Regions from separate parts of the Frankia sp. CoBUL1 genome, predicted to be linked through region 1. Evidence: predicted binding sites of a transcription regulator. Region 1 holds the regulator's gene; each other region holds the start of a gene.
What was found. Region 1 encodes LexA, which represses DNA repair genes until DNA is damaged. Its sites were predicted from a motif close to CGAACNNNNGTTCG; they were not measured.
Positions count from the first base shown of each region.

Region 1 (6,103 bases):
GCGAGCCGCTCGGCGAGTCGCTGCGCCGGTCCGTCGCCCCACAGGTCGGCGAGCGGGACGCGTTGGTCGCGCAGTTCGTCCGCGGCCACTCCGAGGTGGGATGGTCCAGAGCCCGAGTCGAAGCGGAGCCCGACGTGCCGCACGCCTGGTGCCCAGCGCACCAGCTTCGCCGCCGTGTCCGGCCCCGCGACGATCAGATTGGCGTCGGAACTCCAGATGATGTCCATGCATCCGTCCGGCAACACTCGCCGACTGCCCACCACACCTGTGCGCTCGGTGCGCCCTGTGCGGTCCGAGGGCCCGGTGCGGTCCGGATGCCGGTCCGCCGTCGTCCGCGTGGTGCCCGGGGGGTGTCCAGGGGGAGTCGGGCGGCCCGAGCTGTCCCAGATCGTCGCGGCGAGGCGGTGGGCCCGTCTTTCGTGGTACTCGTGGTACACGTCGCAGAGGCTACGTCGGCGGGGCGGCAAAACGGTTCGCGATCGACGTGGTGACGTGGGACCCTGGTTGGCGACGGGATTCGCCGGGAAACGAGGGGGAGGCGCGCCACGAGTGCGGCAGGGTCTTCCGGTCCGGCGGATCCTCCTCGGGCCACCGGGTCGTGGGGCCCGGCCGGAGCAGGCGGCACGGAATGATCGCGGAATGGTGCGGTAGCGGGCCGCGTTGAGAACGGATGGTATGACACTTCCTGCTGACGCCTTCGATGCGTCCACTCTCGACAGATCCCTCATCAAGCTGACCGATACCGATTCGTCTTACCTGTCGAACTTTTTCGACGATTCTGGGGACGGTTTCGACCTGGAGGATCGCGCCGCGTTGCGGCGGGTTCCCGGTCTCGCCACCGAGCTCGACGACGTTACCGAGGTCGAGTACCGGCAGCTGCGGCTGGAGCGTGTCGTCCTCATCGGCGTATGGACGTCGGGTTCCCCGCGGTCGGCCGAGAGCTCCATGGCGGAGCTCGCGGCGCTCGCCACGACCGCCGGTTCGGTGGTGCTCGACGCGCTCGTGCAGCGTCGCGACCGGCCGGATGCCGCGACTTACGTCGGTTCGGGCAAGGCCCGCGAGCTCGCCGAGGTCGTCGCGGCGACCGGCGCGGACACGGTGGTCTGCGATGGCGAGCTCACCCCGGGTCAGCTGCGGCAGCTGGAGGAGGTCGTCAAAGTAAAGGTCATCGACCGGACGGCCCTCATCCTGGACATCTTCGCCCAGCACGCGACCTCTCGCGAGGGCAAGGCCCAGGTCGAGCTCGCGCAGTTGCAGTACATGCTGCCCCGGCTGCGTGGGTGGGGTGAGTCGATGTCGCGGGCCGCGGCCAGTGGCGGCGGCCGGGCGCCCATCGGTACCCGCGGTCCCGGTGAGACGAAGATCGAGACCGATCGTCGGCGGCTGCGGGCCAGGATGGCGCGGTTGCGCCGCGAGCTCGCCGCGATGACGACCGTGCGGGAGACCAAGCGTTCCGCCCGGCGGCGGGGCGAGGTCCCCAGCGTGGCGATCGCCGGTTACACCAACGCCGGTAAGTCGTCGCTGCTCAACCGGCTGACCGGCGCGGGTGTCCTGGTCGAGGACGCGCTGTTCGCCACCCTCGATCCGACCGTGCGGCGGGCGACCCTGCCGGACGGCCGGGCCTTCACCCTGACCGACACCGTCGGATTCGTCCGGCATCTGCCGCATCAGATCGTCGAGGCGTTCCGCTCGACGCTGGAAGAGGTCGCCGATGCCGATCTCATCCTGCACGTTGTGGACGGATCATCGCCGGATCCGGCCGCGCAGATCTCCGCCGTGCGCGAGGTTCTCAACGACATCGACGCGGGCGGCGTTCCCGAGCTGATCGTCGTCAACAAGGTGGACGCCGTGGAGCCGACGGTCGTCGCGGGGCTGCGCCAGCTCGCCCCGGACGCCGTGTTCGTCTCGGCACGTACGGGCGAGGGGCTGGCCGCGCTGGTCGACGCGCTCTGTGCCCGGGTGCCGCATCCCGACGTGGAGATGCGCGTGCTCGTGCCCTACACCCGGGGCGACTTGGTCTCCCGGGTGCACGCGAACGGCGAGGTGCTCACGATGGAGCACACCGAGACCGGTACCCGGCTGTCCGCCCGGGTTTCCTCGGGACTCGCAGCGGAGCTGCACGCCTACCGGGCCTGAGCCCAGGAGCGATCAGACGCGAGGCAACCCGGCCGGCCGCCCGACGGGCGGCCGGCCGATCCACATCAAACCCTGCGGAGCACAGCCACGATCCGGCCGAGGATGGTCGCATCCTCACCGGGGATGTCGGCGAAGGCCGAGTTCTCCGGATGTAGCCAGATCTTGCCGTCCCGAAGCCGCAGACGCTTGACCGTCGCCTCCCCGTCGATCATTGCGGCGACGATCTCCCCGTTGTCCGCGACCGGCTGCTGGCGGACGACCACCCAGTCACCGTCGCAGATCGCCGCGTTGATCATCGAGTCGCCGACGACCCGGAGCAGGAACAGAGTGCCCTCGCCGACGATCTCCCTGGGTAGCGGGAAGACGTCCTCGACCGCCTGCTCGGCCAGGATCGGGCCACCGGCGGCGATCCGGCCCAGCACCGGCACGTAGGCCGCCTCCGACTTGCTTCCTTCGGTGGTGCCCGGCGCCGCCTCACCGATGATGGGAATCGTGCCCGCCACCGTCGTCGTGCCCGCGCCCACATCCGCGCGTCGCCGGGGGTGCTCGACGGTCAGAACCTCCATCGCTCTCGGGCGGTTCGGGTCCCGCCGCAGGTAGCCCTTCTCCTCGAGCACCTTGAGCTGGTGAGCCACACTACTGGTGCTGGTGAGGCCGACCGCCTCACCGATCTCCCGCACGCTGGGCGGATACCCGCGCCGCTCCACCGCGGCCCGGATGACCTCCAGCACCTTGCGCTGCCGGGGGGTCAGGCCCGCGTCCGTGGGGCCTTCGGGAAAGGCTCGCACGTTGCCGCGGGTTCCGCCCCGGCGCGTACCCCTGCCTTGGCTAGTCATCGCTTACCGTTCTCCTCGTCGCGTTTTTCTTCCGCCGTGCGGCCACCGGCCGGCCGGCGACCGCACGGCGGACCGTCCCGCTCCGGAAGCGGTCACCCACCGACTCGCCGCCGTCCGTGACCGGGGGAAACCGCCCGGTTCACACCCGATCGACTCGACGGTAACCGGCGGGTCGCAGAATCTCAAACGTCTGTTCGAGCGTGTCCCTGGCGGTTTCCGGTTCCCGATGCGACAATCGACCACGCGTTCGATCGAACGAAGGTTCGATCTTCGGCGTTCGGTGTCGTCGGAACGGGAGGGTGCCGTGGGATCCGCACACAGGGCGCGGGTCGTCGACCTGTCGATGGCCAGAGACCGGGTGGGTCGTCGCCCGCCCGCACCCCCGCCGCTCCGGCTGACCCGGCGGGGTCGGGTGGTGGTGGTATCGATCGTCGTGGCGGTCGTCGTGGCGGTAGCAATCATGATCATGCCTGGGGTGTCGATTGCCGGGCCGGATACCGCGGAGGCGCCGCGGCACCATCTGGTCGTGCCGGGGGAGACGCTGTGGGAGGTGGCAGTGGCGCTCGACGAGAGCGCCGACACCCGGGTCATGGTGGACCGGCTGATGCGGCTGAACCACCTGCGGTCACCACTGATCGCCCCGGGCCAGTCGTTACTCCTTCCCTGACGCCCGGCTTCCCGGCTTTCCGGGTCCACGAGTGTCTCGGCGCAGGGTTCTCGCGCACCGTCGTCTTTCGTCCACGTGCGGTGCCACGTGCGATGCGGACCACACGGACCACACGGGGGTGCTGTCCTCATCTCTGGGGCCGTGCGCTACCTTGGACACAACATCTGGTGCTTACCGGGGTGTAAGTCATCCACAGGTTGTTCCACAGGTCTTCCGCGGGGAGCTGGCGGTCCATCCACAAGGTGGTCTTTCCGGCGTGGATGCCGGGTCCTCAACGGTGTCCCTCATCCCCGGTCCGGGGCGGTCGGCTCCGGCGCGGGCGAAGGAGGCGTAGCGCGTGCGGTGCCCGTTCTGCCGGCATCCGGACAGTCGCGTCGTTGACAGTCGGGAGGCCGAGGAGGGTTCGGCGATCCGCCGCAGGCGGTCCTGCCTGTCCTGCGGTCGCCGGTTCACTACGATGGAGGAGGCGTCCCTTCAGGTTCGCAAGCGCAGTGGGGCGGCCGAGCCGTTCAGCCGGGCCAAGGTCATCGCCGGTGTCCGCAAGGCCTGCCAGGGCCGGCCGGTGCGGGATGATGATCTCGCGCTTCTGGCGCAGCGGGTAGAGGACGCCGTCCGCTCGTCGGGGTCGGCGGAGGTGCCCGCGGAGGCGATCGGCCGGGCGATCCTCGGTCCGCTCCGTGAGCTCGACGAGGTGGCTTATCTCCGCTTCGCCTCGGTGTACCTGGCCTTCGAGTCGTTGACTGACTTCGAGTCCGCGATCGCCGCGTTGCGCTCCGAGGCCGCCGGACCTCCCACCACGCGGGATGGACCAGCACGACCGGTCCCGCGCGGCGCCGTCGATGCCTCGCCGGTGATCGGCACCCAGCAGGTGCATAGCAGGTAGGGCCGGGACCGCTCGACCGAAAGCGTCATACATCGCCCTGGCTCGCCGTGCCGGCCCGGTCCCGCCGGCGACGGGTGACATCCCGCGTCGCGGCCGTGCGAGGACCGCGGACCTCCCGGACGGCACGCATGCGGCCCGGCTCGACCTGGCTGGTGCCGTTCGCCGTGCGTGTGTTTGCCGTGCGCGTGCTCGTCCCCGCGGGCACCGCCGTGCGTCGAGGTCCGGCCCCGCACCGTCCCGACGTCCGCTGGCTGCGGCCTGGGGCGGGGATGCCCACAACACATTGTTGAAGGTTGGAGCTGACGAGTGAAGACGAGGAGCGTCATGACCGACAGCCGCGGCACGAAGCCGAGCAGGTCAGCGGCGAAAGCGAGTGGGTTGAAGATCCAGCGGTCACGTACCACCGCCGGCGTCCACCCGTACGACGAGGTCACCTGGGAGTCCCGGGACGTCGTCATGACCAACTGGCGGGACGGCTCGGTCAACTTCGAGCAGCGGGGAGTGGAATTCCCGCAGTTCTGGTCGGTGAACGCCTCCAACATCGTTACCAGCAAGTACTTCCGTGGGGCGCCCGGCACGCCGGGGCGGGAGTGGTCGCTGCGGCAGTTGATCGATCGGGTCGTGCACGCCTACGGCGCGGCCGGCCGCGAGCACGGCTACTTCGCCTCGGACACCGACGCCGAGATCTTCGAGCACGAACTGACCTGGATGCTGCTCCACCAGGTCTTCAGCTTCAACTCGCCGGTCTGGTTCAACGTGGGAACCCCCGCGCCGCAGCAGGTCTCGGCGTGCCAGCCCTATGACGCCCTCGTCAGCACGCCATCCGGTCTGGTTCCCATCGGCGCCTTGGTGGAGACGGACGCGGTGGGGATGAAGGTCTTCGACGCGCACGGTCTGACCCAGGTGATCGCGACCAAGTCCAACGGCGTCAAGGACGTCCTGCGGATCTGGACGAGGGCCGGTCACGCGCTCGACGTCACCGCCGATCATCTGGTGTGGCGGAGCACCTCCGCGGGTGCCGGGGCCTTCGTCCCCGCCGGCGCGCTGCGGGCCGGGGACACCCTCGAGTGGCATCGCACCATCGCCCCGGGCGAGGGTGAGATCACTTCACGGGAGATCGCCGAGGCGGCGCTCGCGGGCCGGCTGCAGGCGGACGGTTTTGTTGGTCGGTACGCCGGTACGAACGCCTCGCTGACCATCGAGGCGATGACTGTGCCGACCCGGCTGTATGATGCTCCGCTACCCGTTGTCGCGGCTTATCTGCGCAGCCTGTTCCAGGCCGATGGCTACGTGTCCCGCCGGGAGCGCTCGACGCTGATCGGGCTGGACATGATTAGCGAGGGCCTCATTCGCGGGGTGCAGGGTTTGCTCGCCCGGTTCGGCATCTTCGCGCGGGTACGCCGCGAGGCGGATCCGCGACCCGACCGCCACGACCTCTGGAGCCTGGGCATTCAGAACGCCGGTGACCGGCGGACGTTCGCGGACGAGATCGGCTTCCTCGATCCGGTGAAGGCCGCGAAGCTGGAGACGTCGTTCGATCAGCCCGGCCAGGCCGCGAAGCCGGTGAAGCGGTTGCAGATC
Region 1 covers NZ_CDXDOS010000007.1:14,537-20,639, reverse strand. Annotated here, with positions in the region: gene AC08OX_RS01770 (helix-turn-helix domain-containing protein) at 1-227, opposite strand, end outside; gene hflX (GTPase HflX) at 676-2,136, shown strand; gene lexA (transcriptional repressor LexA) at 2,202-2,972, opposite strand; gene AC08OX_RS01755 (LysM peptidoglycan-binding domain-containing protein) at 3,277-3,639, shown strand; gene nrdR (transcriptional regulator NrdR) at 3,977-4,522, shown strand; gene AC08OX_RS01745 (vitamin B12-dependent ribonucleotide reductase) at 4,847-6,103, shown strand, end outside.

Region 2 (6,103 bases), on a different contig from region 1:
CGGGGTGAGCGAGTTGCAGCGTAGCAGTGCTGGCCGCGGTGCGGAGCCGACGGATACCGGCGCGGTTCGGGATGTTCCGCGGTCCCCGGCGGACGGCCCCAGCGGCCCGTCCGCGGTGGGGCCTGCGGGCTACGACACCGTGCTGGTGATCGATTTCGGTGCTCAGTATGCCCAACTGATCGCCCGGCGCATACGCGAATGTCATGTGTATTCGGAGATCGTCCCGTGGGATATGTCGGTGGACGAGATCCTCGCCCGGCGTCCGTCCGCACTGATCCTTTCTGGCGGCCCGAAGTCCGTCTACTCGCCTGGCGCGCCCCGGGTGGATCCTGCGTTGTTCGCTACCGGAGTGCCTATTCTCGGTATCTGCTATGGCCATCAGGTCATGGCTCAGGCGCTTGACGGCGCCGTCGCGCGCACGGGAACCGCCGAGTACGGAGCAACTCGTCTGTCGGTGTCGGATCCCGGGGTTCTCTTCGACGGTCTGCCCGTTGTCCAGCAGGTCTGGATGTCGCACGGCGACTCGGTGACCGCCGCGCCGTCCGGCTTCCGGGTAACGGCTTTCACGCCGTCGGCCCCGGTCGCCGCCTTCGAGGACCCCGCGCGTCGTCTCTATGGCGTGCAGTTCCACCCGGAGGTGGTCCACAGCGAGCGAGGCATGGACGTGCTGCGGCACTTCCTGCTCGTGGGTGCGGGCTGCCGGCCCACCTGGACAATGATCAACATTGTCGACGAGGCTGTCGCGGCCGTCCGGGCCCAGGTCGGGACCGGACGGTTGATCTGCGGCCTGTCCGGCGGGGTGGACTCCGCGGTCGCTGCCGCGCTCGTGCACCGGGCGGTGGGAGACGCGCTCACCTGCGTCTTCGTCGATCATGGTTTGCTGCGGGCCGGCGAGGCGGAACAGGTCGAACGCGATTTCGTCGCGATTACCGGCGTGGATCTGGTCCATGTCAAGGCGGCCGACCGGTTCTCCGCCGCGCTGTCCGGAGTGACCGACCCGGAGCGGAAGAGGAAGATCATCGGTCGTGAGTTCATCCGGGTTTTCGAGGAGTCCGCCCGCGAACTGGAGGTCCGGGCGGAGGCGGAGGGCGCGACGATCGACTTTCTCGTGCAGGGGACATTGTATCCCGACGTGATCGAATCCGGTTCGCCGACGGCCGCGAAGATCAAGTCGCATCACAACGTCGGTGGACTGCCCGAGGACCTGCGGTTCGATCTGGTCGAGCCGCTTCGGACCTTGTTCAAGGACGAGGTCCGTCGGCTCGGCGAGGAGCTGGGGCTGCCCGAGGAGATCGTCTGGCGTCAGCCGTTCCCGGGCCCGGGCCTCGCCGTCCGCATCATCGGCGAGGTCACGCCCGAGCGGCTCGACGTGGTGCGGGCGGCCGACGCGGTGATCCGGGAGGAGATTCGCAAGGCCGGCCTGGACCGCGAGATCTGGCAGGTCTTCGCGGTGCTGCTCGCCGACGTGCGATCGGTGGGCGTCCAGGGTGACGAGCGTACGTACGGCTTCCCGATCGTCCTGCGCGCGGTCACCAGCGAGGACGCGATGACCGCCGACTGGGCCCGGCTGCCCTACGGCCTGCTGGAACGCATCTCGAACCGGGTGGTCAACGAGGTGCCGCAGGTTAACCGGGTGGTGTATGACATCACCTCCAAGCCTCCCGGCACGATCGAGTGGGAGTGACGATCCCGGATCGGAGCGCGTGCCCGTCGGACGACCCCCGCCGACGGGCACGTTTGACGTCTGGGCGGGACCGGAGCACCCTGGATGATGTGACCCCGCACGAGATGGCCATTACCTAGGCGCGCGACCGATCATCGGGTCCGCGCCTCGCCCTTCCGCCTTGTCCTGGCGGGGGGCTTTTTTATTGCCGCGGTCATGGTGAGGTGGCCGCTCAGCCGCCGGGAGATGCTCCATGACCGCAGCAGCCGCAGACGACCGATCGGTAGCCCCGGACGCCGAACTCTGGGCGCCGGACATCCGCGCCGCGGCCCGCGTCCTTGCCGGGGTGGCACGACGGACCAGGGTCGTGCGGGATCTCGGCCTGTCGGCGGCGGTCGGTGCGCCCGTCTGGCTCAAGTGTGAGCACGAGCAGCACACCGGTTCGTTCAAGCTTCGGGGCGCCTACCACCGGGTGGCCACCGCGGATCCGGCGACGCGGGCCCGGGGGGTGGTGGCGGCCAGTGCCGGTAACCACGCCCAGGGAGTGGCCTTCGCGGCCGCGGCCTTCGGCGTCGAGGCGACCATCTTCGTGCCGGTAGGGGCCAATCCGGTCAAAGTGGCGCGGACGCGCCGGTGGGGCGCCCGGGTCGAGAAGATACCCGGGGGGGTGGAAGCGGCGCTCGCTGCGGCTGCCACCTTCGCCGCCCGGGGAGACCGGCTGCTGGTCCACCCGTTCGATGACCCGACGGTAGTGGCCGGGCAGGGCACGATCGGCTTGGAGTTGCTCGATCAGGTGCCCGATCTCGACACCGTTCTGGTCGGGGTGGGCGGCGGAGGGCTGATCGGCGGGCTGGCCGCGGCGGTGCGGTCCCGGCGCCCCGATGTGCGAGTGGTCGGAGTGCAGTCCGTGCTGTCGTCGGCGTTCGCCGCGTCGCTGCGGGCTGGCCGGCGGCTCACGGTGCCCCCCGGTGGGGCTGCGACGCCCGGTGCCGGAACGACGCCCGGTGCCGGAACACTGCGGGGAGTCGGGACGATTCCGGGCAGCCGGACGTCCGAACAGCCGACGGCGCCACGTTCGTCACGGGTGGTCCCGGCGTCGACCACGATCGCCGACGGTATGGCGGTGAGCGCTCCGGGGGTCCTGACCTTCGCCCTTGCCGCACGCCTGGTGGACGAGATCGTCACGGTCGATGAGGCGGCGTTCTGGGAGGCGATGGTGTTGCTGCACCGGGCCGGCCACCAGGTGGAACCGGCCGGCGCCGCGGGGGTCGCGGCCTTGTTGCGTCGAGGTGATCTCGCGCAGGGCCCGACGGTGGCAATCCTGTCGGGTGGCAACATCGACCCGGGGGTGGCCAGCAGGGTGAAGGCGCTCGCGGCCATCCCGCCGAGCGCGTCGAGTAGCGCGTGACTACGTGACTACGTGACTACGTGACCGCGCGGCCACGTGGCGTGGCCGCCTGACCGCCGGTGGGCCGGGCGTTGACGCGGACCACGGCCATCGACGGCCCGCCCTCGCGCGCGGGGCGGGGCGGGAACGACGGACAACAGGCTGGTCAGCACGCGGGTCGACGACCACTGGGCGTGGACGTGTGATGGTCATGCGGTGGCATGGACGCGCGAGGACCGCGGCCGGGTGGGGCCGTCGGTGCATCTCGCGGACCACACCGCGGACCGGGCCGTTGGGTGCGATCCGGGCATGCCGCGGTCCGACCTGCCCGACGTCGAACGTACGATCGGAGTCCCATGAGCGGCTTTTTCGGCGATTCCCACGGCGGCGGATCCGGCATCGCCGGGTCGGTCGGGACGGATGTCCACGGCGGTGCGCACGTGCCCTACGACCTGTTCGGCCCGGCGGTGCTGGCGCCGCCGGTGGGCGGGGACGAGCCCGGTGGCTTCTCCTCGCCACGCCTGGATGCCGAGGGCCTGCTCGACGGGCTCAACCTGCAGCAGCGGGCGGCGGTGGTGCACATCGGGGCACCCCTGCTCGTCGTCGCGGGCGCGGGGTCCGGCAAGACGCGGGTGCTGACCCACCGTATCGCGTACCTGCTGGCGGCCCGGGGGGTCCGGCCGGGGGAGATGCTGGCGATCACGTTCACTAACAAGGCTGCCAACGAGATGCGCGAACGGGTCTCGGCGCTGGTCGGTCCCCGGGCGCGGGCGATGTGGGTGAGCACCTTCCACTCGGCCTGCGTGCGCATCCTGAGGTCCGAGGCGAAGCGTCTCGGGTTTGGCTCGGCCTTCTCCATCTACGACGCCGCCGACGCGCAGCGTTTGATCACTCTGGTCACCCGTGACCTTGATCTTGATCCCAAGCGGCATCCCGCCCGAGGTCTGGCGGCGCAGATCAGCAACCTGAAGAACGAACTGATCGACTGGGAGGCCGCACGGGACCGGGCCACGAACCACCTCGAGCGGACCGTCGCCGAGGTCTACGCCGCTTATCAGCAGCGGCTGGCTCAGGCCAATGCCCTCGACTTCGACGATCTGATCATGATGACGGTGAACCTCCTCCAGGCGTTCCCCGACGTCGCCGAGCACTACCGGCGCCGATTCCGACATGTGCTCGTGGACGAGTACCAGGACACCAACCACGCGCAGTACGCCCTGGTGCGTGAACTCGTCGGCCAACCGGCGTACTTCGGTGGCGGGTCCGCGCCGGTGGAGCCGGCCGAGCCGGCTACCTGGGCCTCGGGCGCCGTCCCACCGGCGGAGCTGTGCGTGGTTGGCGACGCGGACCAGTCGATCTACGCCTTCCGTGGGGCGAACATCCGCAACATCGTGGAGTTCGAGGAGGATTTCCCGAACGCCGCGGTGATCCTGCTGGAACAGAACTACCGCTCCACCCAGACCATCCTCTCCGCCGCGAACGCGATGATCGCGCGTAACAACCAGCGCAAGGCCAAGCGGCTGTGGTCGGACGCCGGTGACGGTGAGAAGATCGTCGGATTCGCCGCCGACAACGAGCACGACGAGGCGGCCTTTGTCGCCGAGGAGGTCGACCGGCTCTCGGACGCGAAGCTCGCGCGGCCCGCCGACGTCGCGGTGTTCTACCGGACCAACGCCCAGAGCCGGGTGTTCGAGGAGATCTTCGTCCGGGTCGGGCTGCCCTACCGGGTGGTCGGCGGGGTGCGGTTCTACGAGCGCAAGGAGATCCGTGATCTCCTTGCCTACCTGCGGGTCCTCGCCAATCCTAGCGACACGGTGAACCTGCGTCGCATCCTGAACGTGCCCCGGCGCGGGATCGGCGAGCGGGCCGAGGCGGCCCTGGCGGGCTTCGCCGATGTCGAGCGGATCGGGTTCGCGCAGGCGCTGGAGCGTGTCGACGAGGTGCCGGGGATCGCCGCGCGCTCGGCGAAGGCGGTGCGCGAGTTCACCGCGCTGCTCGCCGAGCTACGCGCCGTAGCGGCCGACAACCCGGTGGCCGTGGTCGAGGCGGTGCTTGAACGCACCGGCTACCTGTCGGAACTCCTCGCCGAGGGCACCGTCGAGTCCCAGGCCCGGGTGGAGAACCTGCAGGAACTGGTCGGAGTGGTCCAGGAGTTCGCCCGGCGGCTGCCCGAGGGCACGCTCGCGGAGTTCCTCGAGCAGGTCTCGCTCGTCGCCGACGCGGACCAGGTTCCGACCGACGACGGTTCCGATGGTGTGGTCACTCTCATGACGCTGCACAGCGCCAAGGGCCTCGAGTTCCCCGTCGTCTTCCTTACCGGTCTCGAGGACGGCGTCTTCCCGCACCTGCGGACCCTGGGAGATTCCACCCAGCTCGAGGAGGAGCGCCGGCTCGCCTATGTGGGTGTCACCCGGGCCCGGATCCGGCTCTACCTGACCCGCGCGGTGATGCGCAGCGCCTGGGGCCAACCGGCCTACAACCCGCCGTCGCGTTTCCTCGGCGAGGTGCCGGACACGCTGGTTGACTGGCGCCGGCTGGCCGATCCCCCGCCAGCGCCCGCGGGGACGTCCTGGGGCTCGTCTGGCGGGTTTGGGTCGGGCGCGACCGGCCGGGGCGCCGCCGGTGCCCCGGCGGCGCGTAAACCGCTACCGAACTCGCCATTCTCGGGTCGCGCGCGGCCGGCCGCTCGGGCCGTCCTGGAGCTGCGTCAGGGCGACCGGGTGACGCATGACAGTTTCGGTCTCGGAGTTGTCGTCGCCACCGGCGGGGTCGGTGACTCCGCGGAGGCGACCATCGATTTCGGCGAGAACACCGGCACGAAGCGCCTGCTCCTGCGGTACGCCCCCGTCGAGAAGCTCTGACGGTCCCGAGGGTCCCGAGGGTCCCGAGGGTCCCGGCCGGTCCGCCGCCCCGGCGAGGCAGCTCGCGACCAGGTGGGCGACCTTGCCGCTGAACGCCAGGGAATGATGCCCGAGGCCCGGCACGGTGTAATTTTCGATGTCGAGATCGGGATGGTCGAGCGCCGCCTCGGCGGGCCGCACCACGCTGTCCAG
Region 2 covers NZ_CDXDOS010000001.1:91,907-98,009, forward strand. Annotated here, with positions in the region: gene guaA (glutamine-hydrolyzing GMP synthase) at 116-1,684, shown strand; gene AC08OX_RS00505 (threonine ammonia-lyase) at 1,917-3,071, shown strand; gene pcrA (DNA helicase PcrA) at 3,407-5,911, shown strand.
Region 2: the regulator LexA is predicted to act here: its motif matches at 3,386-3,399, upstream of pcrA (DNA helicase PcrA).

Region 3 (4,981 bases), on a different contig from region 1:
GGGGCTGATCCGGCCGCGTAAGCGAATATCCGGCGGTCTCGGGATACCCGGATGGACCTCTCGCGACCGGCCCGGCCTGCGGCATGGGGGGGTACGGGTGGCCGGGCTGATGCGGATAACCCGACGGCACCGGTGGGCCGGGGTAACCCGGCTGCCCCGGCTGGACCGGGCCGCCACGTCGCCTGCTCGCCACCTGCCGCGTGCCCAGTGGCCGGTGCCGGCGCCACTGCCGCCGAACAGCCCAGAGGAGGGCCAGGGATGCGACGGCGCCGGCCGCCGGCGCGACGTCGTGGCCGGCGTCCAGCACCAGCAGGTAGAGGGCCATCAGCCCGCTGAAGACGTAGCCGGTGACGAAGAACGCGAAGGGCCGCAGGTTCAGCCGGCTCACCACGTCCGTGTTCCGGAGCAGGATCGCCGGCACCAGCCAGATGAGGAAACCGAAGAAGAGCGCCGTAAGCGGCGCGAAAAACAGGTACCCGAGGAACGCTGCCATGATCAGAGGTCCGGCGGTCGTCGAGGGTCAGGCCGGGCCGGGAGCGGCGGGGACGTCTGCGCTGTGCGCCACCGTCGGGGTGCCGTCGAAGTACGGGCCGAGGGCGGCACGCCAGCGGACAAACCGCTCCGACTCCCGGAAGTTCGTCAGATGGGCGTCCAGGCTGTCCCACTCGACGAGCAGCACGAAACTCGACGGTGACTCGACCCCGCGGGTCATCCGCGCGGAACGACAGCCCGGCGTGCCGACGAGCTCCGCACGCACCCCGTGATACGCGGCGACGAAATCCTCCTCGCTGCCCGGTTTGATGTCGAACCGGGCAACTTCGAGGACCGCTCCGGCGGGCCGCCCGCCGTCCCGCCTCTCACTCGCCATGGATGATCCTGAAACTCATACCGCCCAGTCTGGCAGCATCGGGAGATCTGCGGTCCGCCAACATGAACCATGACCACGCCAAACACACCCGGGCGCCCACCCGGCCCGCCGCCGGGCCGCTGGCGCTCTCCACCCGTGGGCCTCGTCCCGCTCCCGGGCCGAGAATTCAGTTCGCCATGTCGACGAACCGTGAGTAATGACCCTGGAAGGCGACGGTGACGGTGCCAGTTGGCCCGTTGCGGTGCTTGGCGATGATGAGGTCCGCCTCGCCGGCGCGCGCCGACTCCTTCTCGACCGTGTCCTCCCGGTACAGCAGGATCACCGCGTCGGCGTCCTGCTCCAGGCTTCCGGACTCGCGCAGGTCGGAGACCTGGGGACGCTTATCGGCCCGCTGCTCGGAGGCGCGGTTGAGCTGGGAGATGGCGACCACCGGAACGTCGAGCTCCTTGGCGAGCAGCTTCAGCGACCGCGAGATCTCGCTGACCTCCTGCTGACGGTTCTCCACTTTCTTGGGCGACGACATCAGCTGCAGGTAGTCGAGGATCACCAGACGCAGCTCGTTGCGCTGCTTCAACCGCCGGGCCTTCGCCCGGACCTCCATCATCGTCAGGTGCGGGCTGTCGTCGATGAACAGCGGGGCCTCCGCGACCTCGCCTATCCGGCGGGCCAGGCGACCCCAGTCGTCGTCGGTGAGCCGGCCCGTGCGGATGTTCTGCAGGGACACCCGCGCCTCGGCGGACAACAGCCGCATGGTGATCTCCATGCGGCTCATCTCCAGCGAAAAGATGACCGACGCCATCCCGTTCTTGATCGACGCCGCCCGGGCGAAGTCCAGGCCGAGGGTCGACTTGCCCACGGCAGGCCTGGCCGCGACGATCCACAGCTGGCCGCCGTGCAGGCCGTTGGTCAGCTCGTCGAGGTCGACGAAACCGGTGGGCACCCCGGTCAGCGAACCGTCGTGCCCCTGGATGGACTCGATCTCCTCCAACGCCGGGTTGAGCAGCTCCCCCAGCGGCAGGTAGTCCTCGTTCGCCCGGCGCTCGGTCACCTCGTACACGGCCGCCTGGGCGCGGTCGACGACGTCGCTGACGTCCGGAGCCGCGCCGTAGGCGAGCTGCACGATGCGGGTGCCGGCCTCCGCGAGGCGGCGCAGGATCGCCTTCTCCGCGACGATACGGGCGTAGTACCCAGCGTTGGCCGCGGTGGGCACGCTCGAGATGAGGGTGTGCATGTAGGCCGGACCGCCCACCCGTTCGAGCAGATCGCGGCGGCTGAGCTCGGCGGCGACGCTGATGACGTCCGCAGGCTCCCCCCGGCCGTAGAGATCGCCGATGACCTCGTACACGAGGCCGTGCGCGGGACGGTAGAAGTCACCCGTCCGCAGGACCTCGACAACGTCGGCGATGGCGTCTTTCGACAGCAGCATGCCGCCGAGCACACTCTGCTCAGCGGGCAGGTCGTGCGGGGGAGTCCGGTCGAACTCTGCGCTCCCACCGGAACCACGCGAGATCTCGGTGACGCTCACGACGCACCCTCCCGGGACTCTCGTAGACCCGCATTCGAACGAATGTTCGTACAGATCGGAACCGCTGTCAACGAACCGCTCCGCCCCCGACCGGCCGGGGCTCCCAGCAGGGACCGAACGGGCGGCGCCCGGTGAGCCTCTCGCCGGGCGCCGCCCGCGTCGCCGAAGGAGACCTGGCCCGATCAGGCTAGAAGTACCTTCCTCGGCCTGGAGGGTCCGACCTTACGGACCGGCGGGTACACCCACCAAAAAGTTATCCACAGGCCCTTGTGGAAAAGCTGTGGGTAACCGGCCGAAACCTGGGGAGGACATCGGGACGGAAACCGGAGACCTGTGGACACCCGAGACCACAACCTCGACGAAACCTAGCTGGCAGGCGCCTGCATCCCGAGTGCCCTGTGGATGAGAAAAAGTTTCGGATCTGGTCGTCGCCCCTTGCCCCACGCACAACGGGCTCCCCTGGCCGACCACCTGAGACGGTCGGCCAGGGGAGCCCGTACAGCGAGCGCGGCGGTACAGCGGGAGAAACGGCGGATGCCACCCCGTCAGACCCGCCACCCCGTCAGACCCGCCTGACCTCGGGCCCATCCGGCCGCGATCAGGCCCGCCCTGCCCTGGTCAGGCCTGCGTGACCTGGAGCTTCACGGTCGCGGTCACCTCGGGATGCAGATGCACGGCGACGGTGTAGGCGCCCAGGGACTTGATCGGCGTGGTGAGCTCGACGCGGCGCCGGTCGAGCTCGGGGCCACCCGCGGCGGTCACCGCCTCCACCACATCGGCCGCCGTCACGGAACCGAACAGGCGGCCTTCCTTGCCCGCCCGGCTGGTCAGCTCGACCTTGAGGCCACCGAGCTGACCGGCGATCTCCTGAGCGTGCCCGAGATCACGAACCGCGCGGGCCGACCGGGCCCGCTTGATCTGCTCGACCTGACGCTCCGCGCCCTTGGTCGCGAGGATCGCGTACCGGCGGGGCACGAGGTAGTTACGCCCGTACCCGTTCGCGACCTCCACAATGTCACCCGGGCTGCCGAGACCGGGGACCTCCTGGGTCAGGATGAGCTTCATTGCCACCCCTTACCGGGCCGAGGCGGTGTAGGGCAGCAGCGCCATCTCGCGGCTGTTCTTCACCGCCGTCGCCACGTCGCGCTGGTGCTGGCTGCAGTTACCGCTCACCCGACGGGCCCGGATTTTACCCCGGTCGGAGATGTACTTGCGCAGCAGCGAAGTGTCCTTGAAGTCGATGTAGTCGACCTTGTCCTTGCAGAAAACGCAAACCTTCTTCTTGGGCTTGCGCACGGCCGCCTTGGCCATGGGTGTGCTCCTACCTCGTTGTGTCGTTCGCGAGGACGACGACCGGCCGCTCAAAACGGTGGCTCGTCGGAGTAGCCGCCGGCCGGTTGCGACCAGGGGTCATCGATGGGTGCTCCACCACTACCGCCGCCGTAGCCGCCGCCGGCCGGAACGCCCGCGGGAACACCGGCAGGTGCGCCGTAGCCGCCTCCGCCACCGCCACCGTAACCGCCACCGCCCCCGTAACCGCCGCCACCAGCACCGCCACCGCCACGCGCGGCCTTGACGACCTTGGCGGTGGCGTAGCGCAGGCTCGGACCGATCTCGTCGACGTCGAGCTCGATCACGGTGCGCTTCTCACCCTCGCGGGTCTCGAACGACCGCTGCTTGAGGCGGCCGGTGACGATGACCCGAGCGCCCTTCTGCAGCGATTCGGCGACGTGCTCCGCCGCCTGGCGCCAGATGGAGCAGCGCAGGAACAGCGCCTCGCCGTCCTTCCACTCGTTGGTCTGGCGGTCGAGGGTGCGCGGCGTGGATGCGACGGTGAAGCTGGCGACCGCGGCACCGTTCGGGGTAAACCTCAGTTCGGGGTCGTTGGCTAGGTTGCCGACGACGGTGATGACGGTTTCACCGGCCATGGGCACTCTCCCGGAGATCGGCGGCCCACGACGGCAGGGGGACTGCCGTCGCAGCGGACCGGATCATGCCGCCGCCCGGCGGCTCTGACGTGGCTTCTTCGGCTCTGGAAGCCGGATGACCTTGGTGCGGATGACCGACTCGTTGAGGACGAGCTGACGGTCGAGCTCGGCGACGACGTCGGGCTCCGCATGCAGGTCGATGACGGCGTAGATGCCTTCGTGACTCTTGGCGATCTCGTAGGCGAGCCGGCGCCGGCCCCAGACATCGACCTTCTCCACCACGCCGCCGCCCTGACGGACGACACCGAGGTACTGGTCGAGAGAGGGCGCGACAGTGCGTTCCTCGAGGTCAGCATCGAGGATCACCATGAGCTCATAATGACGTGCCAAGGCTGAACCCACCTCCTGTGGACTCTGGCGGCCACGGATCTTCCGTGGCAGGAGGGACCGCGACCGGAACCTGTGCCGTCTCGAACGTGCTCGACGCGATGGATCTGGGAGGGAACCGCCCGTCAGCACATCCGGACGATCATCAGGGCACGCGGGCCACCCGGAGCCGCGCCGACCAATCATGACGAGTGGTCGGCCTGGACCAGCGAATGGACACACGTACACCGGCGCACGGCATGTCCGGCCGAGCTTACTCGATTCCCCCGGGGG
Region 3 covers NZ_CDXDOS010000232.1:31-5,011, forward strand. Annotated here, with positions in the region: partial or broken gene AC08OX_RS14460 (hypothetical protein) at 1-493, opposite strand, end outside; gene AC08OX_RS14465 (antibiotic biosynthesis monooxygenase family protein) at 521-868, opposite strand; gene dnaB (replicative DNA helicase) at 1,035-2,393, opposite strand; gene rplI (50S ribosomal protein L9) at 3,012-3,458, opposite strand; gene rpsR (30S ribosomal protein S18) at 3,468-3,704, opposite strand; gene AC08OX_RS14485 (single-stranded DNA-binding protein) at 3,755-4,321, opposite strand; gene rpsF (30S ribosomal protein S6) at 4,385-4,711, opposite strand; gene AC08OX_RS14495 (hypothetical protein) at 4,962-4,981, opposite strand, start outside.
Region 3: the regulator LexA is predicted to act here: its motif matches at 2,429-2,442, upstream of dnaB (replicative DNA helicase).